Linked DNA regions of Nitratifractor salsuginis DSM 16511. The protein of the gene in region 1 interacts with the protein of each later gene in a pairwise test. Links are inferred from orthologs where the notes say so. Each region holds a gene or a part of one and is shown in the gene's direction. Other genes may lie near its edges.

Evidence for each region.
Region 2: the proteins of gyrB (region 1) and gyrA interact in binary tests that used the Escherichia coli proteins (3 or more experiments, as listed by UniProt). The link is inferred for Nitratifractor salsuginis DSM 16511 from one-to-one orthologs.

What each region holds. Positions count from the first base shown.
Region 1 is NC_014935.1:1,950,075-1,953,378, reverse strand. The notes cover bases 265-3,243. They hold gyrB (DNA topoisomerase (ATP-hydrolyzing) subunit B), read left to right. Parts: upstream 265-585; coding sequence 586-2,901; downstream 2,902-3,243. Other genes in these bases: NITSA_RS09980 (EAL domain-containing protein), read left to right, coding at 2,901-3,243; NITSA_RS09990 (molybdopterin molybdotransferase MoeA), read left to right, coding at 265-474. Outside these bases: more of NITSA_RS09990, read left to right, coding at 1-264; more of NITSA_RS09980, read left to right, coding at 3,244-3,304. UniProt on the Escherichia coli protein: DNA gyrase negatively supercoils closed circular double-stranded DNA in an ATP-dependent manner to maintain chromosomes in an underwound state.
Region 2 is NC_014935.1:1,022,528-1,025,924, reverse strand. The notes cover bases 1-3,072. They hold gyrA (DNA gyrase subunit A), read left to right. Parts: upstream 1-306; coding sequence 307-2,838; downstream 2,839-3,072. Other genes in these bases: NITSA_RS05150 (aspartate-semialdehyde dehydrogenase), read left to right, coding at 2,835-3,072; NITSA_RS05160 (tRNA threonylcarbamoyladenosine dehydratase), read left to right, coding at 1-182. Outside these bases: more of NITSA_RS05150, read left to right, coding at 3,073-3,397. UniProt on the Escherichia coli protein: A type II topoisomerase that negatively supercoils closed circular double-stranded (ds) DNA in an ATP-dependent manner to maintain chromosomes in an underwound state.

The sequences.
Region 1 (3,304 bases):
AGTACCGGCGGGGTGAGCGTGGGGGATTTCGATTTCGTCAAAGATGTGGTCTATGCCCTGGATGCCGAAGTCCTTTTCAAAGGGGTGAGGATCAAGCCCGGGCAGCATATTATGGTGGCCCGCCGGGGAGATCAGTTCATCGTGGCGCTGCCGGGTTTTGCCTACTCTTCGACGGTCACGGCGCTGCTTTATGTCGTTCCGCTGATTATGAAGCTCCAAAATACCCAAAACCCCATCGAACGGGTGAGGGCCACATTGCGAGAGCCCTTTAAAAAGCGCTCCAAAAAGGCAGAGTTTACCGCCTGCAATCTGCGCCTGGAATCCGGGGAGTATTTCGTGGATTTCCAGGGGAAAAAGAGCGGGACCAGCGCCATCCTGACCAATATGCTGGGGCCGGTGGGTCTGCTCTATACTTCCGAAGATGAGGGAGACAAAGATGCCGGGGAAACGGTGGAGGTTCTCAAAATTCTTTAGACGCCCACTTTTCACTTTGCCCTCTTTTTAGCCCTTCAGCAACCTTTTTTCGATATAATCTAATGATTTTATAATTTTTCCGGGACATTCCCGGGATATGGAGCGTGATTTATGGCTGAATACGGTGCCGGAAATATCAAAGTACTCAAAGGGCTCGAAGCGGTCCGCAAGCGCCCGGGAATGTATATCGGGGACACTTCGGTCAAAGGGCTGCACCATCTGATTTACGAAGTGGTGGACAACTCCATCGACGAAGCGATGGCGGGCTATTGTGACAAGATCAAAGTGACCCTCACCGGCGAGGGTTCGGCGATCATCGAAGATAACGGGCGGGGGATTCCCGTCGCAGAGCACCCTACCGAGAAGATTCCTGCGGCGACGGTGGTTCTGACGGTGCTTCACGCCGGTGGAAAATTCGACAAGGATACCTACAAAGTCTCCGGGGGTCTGCACGGCGTCGGGGTCTCTGTCGTCAATGCGCTTTCCGAAAAACTCCATTTGACTGTTTTTAGGGAAGGACAGGTTTATGAGCAGTGGTTTGAGAAGGGGATCCCCGTCACACCCTTGGAAGTGACCGGTAAGACTCGCAAGACAGGAACCAAGATTGAATTCTGGCCCGATCACACCATTTTCACAGAAACGGTGGAGTTCAAAGACGAGATTCTCACCAAGCGCTTCAAAGAGCTAGCCTATCTCAACTCCCGTATCACCATTGATTTCAAAGATGAGCGCAACGGCCTCAAAGAGAGTTACCACTTCGAGGGGGGTATCCGCCAATTCGTCGAGGATATGCATACCAAAGAACTCCTCTCCTCCCCCCAGCTCTTCGAGGGGAAGGCGGACGATATCGAGATGGATCTGGCCTTTATGTACCAAAATGCCGACAGCGATAAAGTTATTAGTTTCGTCAACAACATCAAAACCGCTGACGGCGGGACCCACGAAGCGGGATTTCGTGCCGGATTGACCCGGGCCATCTCCAACTACATCTCCAAAAACGCCAACGCCAAAGAACGTAACACCAAAATCAGCGGTGATGATACCAAAGAGGGCTTGGTGGCCGTCGTCTCCGTTCGGGTTCCCGAGCCCCAGTTCGAAGGGCAGACCAAAGGAAAGCTGGGGAGCAGCTATGTCCGTCCCCTGGTACAGAAATTCACTTATGAGCGGATAAGCAAATACCTCGAAGAGAACCCCATTGAAGCCAAAGCGATCATGAACCACGTCCTTCTGGCGGCCAAAGGGCGCGAAGCGGCCAAGCGGGCCAAAGATTTGGTCAAGCGCAAGGACTCCATGAGCGTCGGTACTCTCCCGGGCAAACTGGCCGATTGCCAGAGCAAGGACCCCGGTATCAGCGAACTCTATCTGGTGGAGGGTGACTCCGCCGGCGGTTCCGCCAAGCAGGGGCGTGACCGGGTCTTCCAGGCGATCCTGCCGCTGAAGGGAAAGATTCTCAACGTCGAAAAGGCACGTCTGGAAAAGATCCTCAAATCCGACGAGATCAAAAATATGATCACGGCCCTGGGCTGCGGGATCGGTGATGAGTTCAACGAAGAGAAGCTTCGCTACCACAAAATCATCATCATGACCGACGCCGACGTCGACGGGAGTCACATTCAGACCCTGCTGATGACCTTCTTCTTCCGCTTTCTGCGTCCGGTGATCGAAAAAGGCTATCTCTATCTGGCCCAGCCCCCCCTCTACCGCTATAAAAAGGGGAAGAATGAAACCTACCTCAAGGACGACAAGGCGCTTAACGATTTCCTGATCGAGAACGGGATCGATGTGCTGGAGTCGGAGAGTATGGGCAAGCAGGATCTGATCGAACTCTTCAAACTGGTCGCCTATTATCAGATGACCCTCAAAGAGTTGGACAAACGGTTTGCCCTGGCCGAAGTGATCCGCTATATGATCGAACATCCCGATATGGTGGGAGAAGAGAACCAAAAGTTGGCGGCGGCACTCGAAGAGTATATTCTGAGTCTCGGTTACAATATCCTCAACCGCAATGTCACCGAGGAGAAGATCCATTACTATGTCCAGACCAACGAGGGATTGGAGGAACTGATCGTCGATGACCAACTCTTCACCAACCCCCACTATAACGAAGCCCTCTACATCTACGACAAGATCCGGGAGCGGCTCACCGACGAGTTCCGCGACAAGGACCTGTTGGAGCTGCTGGATAAAATCCTGGCCTCTGCACGAAAAGGCGCCTATATCCAGCGTTACAAGGGTCTGGGGGAAATGAACCCGGAGCAGCTTTGGGAAACCACAATGGATCCAGAGAACCGCCGCCTCCTGCAGATCACCATCGAAGATTTCGAGGAGGCGGATAAAACCTTTATGCTCTTTATGGGTGACGAAGTGGAACCGCGTAGAAACTACATCGAAACGCATGCCAAAGATGTCAAACACCTGGATGTCTGATGTTGCGTTCCGTCCGTGAAGAACGCGCCCGTCACTTCAAGCTCGCTCTGAGGATTACCGTTCCGGTTTTAATTTTCGTTTTGCTTCTGACCTATGTCTTTTTCTTCAGAGAAGAGCCCTTTAAAATCGGAACGGAATCGATCCTTGTTTTTAGCGGTATGGTTTTCGTTGTCGTCTATTTTGTCTTCTTCGCTCTCGAATTGAGTAGAAAAGAGACACTCTTGGACCGGACCACCGAAAGTTATCACTATGACGCTTTTTTGGAAAGAATCTACCGATATCGTCCTAAAACACTTGCCGCGATACAGATTAAAAACCTGAATGTTATTAATGAAAATTTTGGTGTCAGGCGTACCGACAATATTCTGAAGCGATTTGTCGAGGTGCTCGATGATGCAATCGT
Region 2 (3,397 bases), 930 kb from region 1 along the record:
CCCTGGCCCGCAAGATCCGCAACGAACTCAAAAAGGCGAAATTCAACCAAAACTTCACCGTGGTCTTCTCCCCCGAAGAGCCTCTGTGCAAAGAGAAAGGCTCCTTTGTCGGCGTCACCGGGACCTTCGGCCTGATGATCTGCTCCGAAGCGGTCAAGCGCTTATTGAGGATTGAGCACTGAGTAGTTCTCTCAATCCAAAATCCAAAATCTATAATATTCAATCATAAAATCAAGTCTCTTTTCGATATAATCTATCCATTTTAAGAGGTCGGTGGAATGCCGGCTGACACATCTAAGGAGACCCATGAACGATCTGTTTGAAAACAGCGAAGGGGTGGAACAGGTCAAAATCGAGGAGAGTATTCAGGGGAGTTACCTGGATTACTCGATGAGTGTCATCATCGGCCGGGCTCTGCCCGATGCCCGAGACGGCCTGAAGCCGGTCCACCGCCGTATCCTCTACGCTATGAACGAGTTGGGCCTGACCCATCGGGCCGCCTATAAAAAGTCAGCCCGTATCGTCGGAGACGTGATCGGTAAGTATCACCCCCACGGTGATACCGCCGTCTATGACGCTCTGGTGCGTATGGCCCAGGATTTCAGTATGCGGATCCCTCTGGTCGACGGCCAGGGGAACTTCGGCTCCATCGACGGCGACAACGCCGCGGCGATGCGATACACCGAAGCGCGGATGACCAAGCTGGCGGAAGAGTTGCTGCGGGATATCGATAAGGATACCGTCGACTTCGTCCCCAACTACGACGACTCTCTCCGGGAGCCCGACGTACTTCCCAGCCGGGTGCCCAACCTGCTGCTCAACGGTTCGGCGGGGATCGCCGTCGGTATGGCGACCAACATCCCTCCCCATCGTCTCGACGAGCTGATCGACGCCCACCTGATCCGTCTGGAGAATCCGGAAGCCGAGGTGGAAGAGCTAATGCAGGTGCTCAAAGGGCCCGATTTCCCCACCGGCGGTGTGATCTTCGGCAAAAAAGGGATCATCGACGCCTACAGCACCGGCCGGGGGCGGATCAAAGTCCGCGCCAAGACCCATATCGAGCAGCACAAAAACCGCGAAGCGATCGTCATCGACGAGCTGCCCTACCAGGTCAACAAATCCCGCCTGATCGAAACCATCGCTCAGCTGGTGCGTGACAAGCAGATCGAGGGGATCAGCGAAATCCGGGATGAGTCGGACCGGGAGGGGATCCGGGTCGTCATCGAGCTCAAGCGCGATGCTATGAGCGACATCGTCCTCAATAACCTCTTCAAATCGACCCAGATGCAGACTACCTTCGGGATCATTATGCTGGCCATCGTCAACAAAGAGCCCAAGGTCTTCACCCTGCCCGAACTGCTGGATCTCTTCATCAACCACCGCAAGACGGTCATCATCCGGCGGACCATCTTCGATCTGGAAAAGGCGCGGGCACGAGCCCACATCCTCGAAGGCCTCAAAATCGCCGTGGACAACATCGACGAGGTGATCAAGATCATCCGCGCCAGTGCCGACGACAGCGAAGCGCGGGCGAATTTGATGAGCCGTTTCGACCTGAGCGAGATCCAGGCCCGGGCGATCCTCGAGATGCGTCTGCGCCGCCTCACCGGCCTCGAGATCGAAAAGATCGAGAGCGAGCTGGCGGAGTTGCGCAAAACCATCGAATACCTCGAAAGCATCCTCAAGAGTGAAACGATGATCGAAGAGATCATCAAAAAAGAGCTCCTGGAAGTCAAAGAGGCCTTCAGCGACGAACGGCGCACCGAGATCGTCGACGACTACGACGATATCGATATCGAAGACCTGATCCCCAACGAGCCGATGGTCGTGACGATCACCCACCGGGGCTACATCAAGCGGGTACCGGTAAAACAGTATGAGAAGCAGCGCCGCGGCGGCAAAGGGAAAACAGCCGTCACCACCTATGAAGACGACTTCATCGAGCGCTTCTTCATCTCCAACACCCACGATACGCTGATGTTCGTCACCGACAAGGGCCAGCTCTACTGGCTCAAGGTCTACCGCATCCCCGAAGGCTCCCGTACCGCCAAGGGCAAGGCGGTGGTCAACCTGATCAACCTCGACAAGGACGAGAAGATCAAGGCGATCATCCCGACCCAGGATTTCAACGAGGACAAGAGCCTGGTCTTCTTCACCCGCAACGGCATCGTCAAGCGGACCAACCTGAGCGAATACTCCAACATCCGCAGCGTGGGTGTGCGGGCCATCAACCTGGACGAGAACGACGAGCTGATCGACGCCAAGATCATCAAGCCCGATACCAAGTGGCTCTTCGTCGTCACCAAGAAGGGAATGTGTATCCGCTTCCCCGTCAGCGACGTGAGGGAGATCGGACGGGTTGCCCGAGGAGTCACCGCCATCAAGTTCAAGATTGACGGCGACTATGTCTGCGGGGCAACCACCATCGAGAACGAAGAGGACGAGATCCTCATCGTCAGTGAAAAGGGGATGGGCAAACGGACACCCGCCAGCGAATACCGTGAGCAGAGCCGTGCCGGCAAAGGGGTCATCGCTATGAAGCTCACTCCCAAGACGGGTGATGTCGTCGGGGTGGTCTTCGTCGAAGAGGACAAGGACCTGATGTGCCTCACCAGCGCGGGCAAGATGATCCGGGTCGATATGCAGTCGATCCGCAGGGCCGGCCGGGCCACCTCCGGGGTTAAGATCGTCAATGTCGAGGGCAAAGACCGGGTGGTCAGCATCGCCAAATGCCCCAAAGAAGAGAAAGAGGAAGAGGAGATCGAGGCGGCCATCGAAGCGGCCGGGTCGAAATCGGAAAGCGACACCAAAAACAATGAACAAGGAAGCCTGATATGAGTCGTGCGTACAATATTGCCGTCGTCGGTGCCACCGGTGCCGTCGGTGAAGAGATCTTTCGGATTCTCGAAGAGCAGAACTTTCCCGTGGGGGAGGTCCTCCCACTCTCCAGCGCCCGCAGTGCCGGGGCGGAGATCGAATTCAAAGGCAAAAAATATAAAACGGAAGAGTTGACCGAAACCGTCTTCGACGGAAGGGATATCGACATCGCCTTCTTCAGCGCCGGCGGCAGCGTCTCGGCACGTTTTGCCCCCTATGCCGTGGAGGCGGGAGCGGTGGTCATCGACAATACGTCCCATTTCCGTATGGACCCCAGAGTCCCCCTGGTCGTTCCCGAGATCAACCCCGAAGATATCAGTATGTGGCGGGAGACGGGGATCATCGCCAACCCCAACTGCTCCACGATCCAGATGGTCCTGGCCCTCAAACCCCTCTATGATCTCTATGGCGGGATCGAGCGGGTCGATGTGGCCACCTACCAGGCCACCAGCGGTGCGGGAAAGAGCGGGATGGAGGAGCTGGTGCAGCAGATGCAGGACTTCTTCGCCTTCCGCCTCGA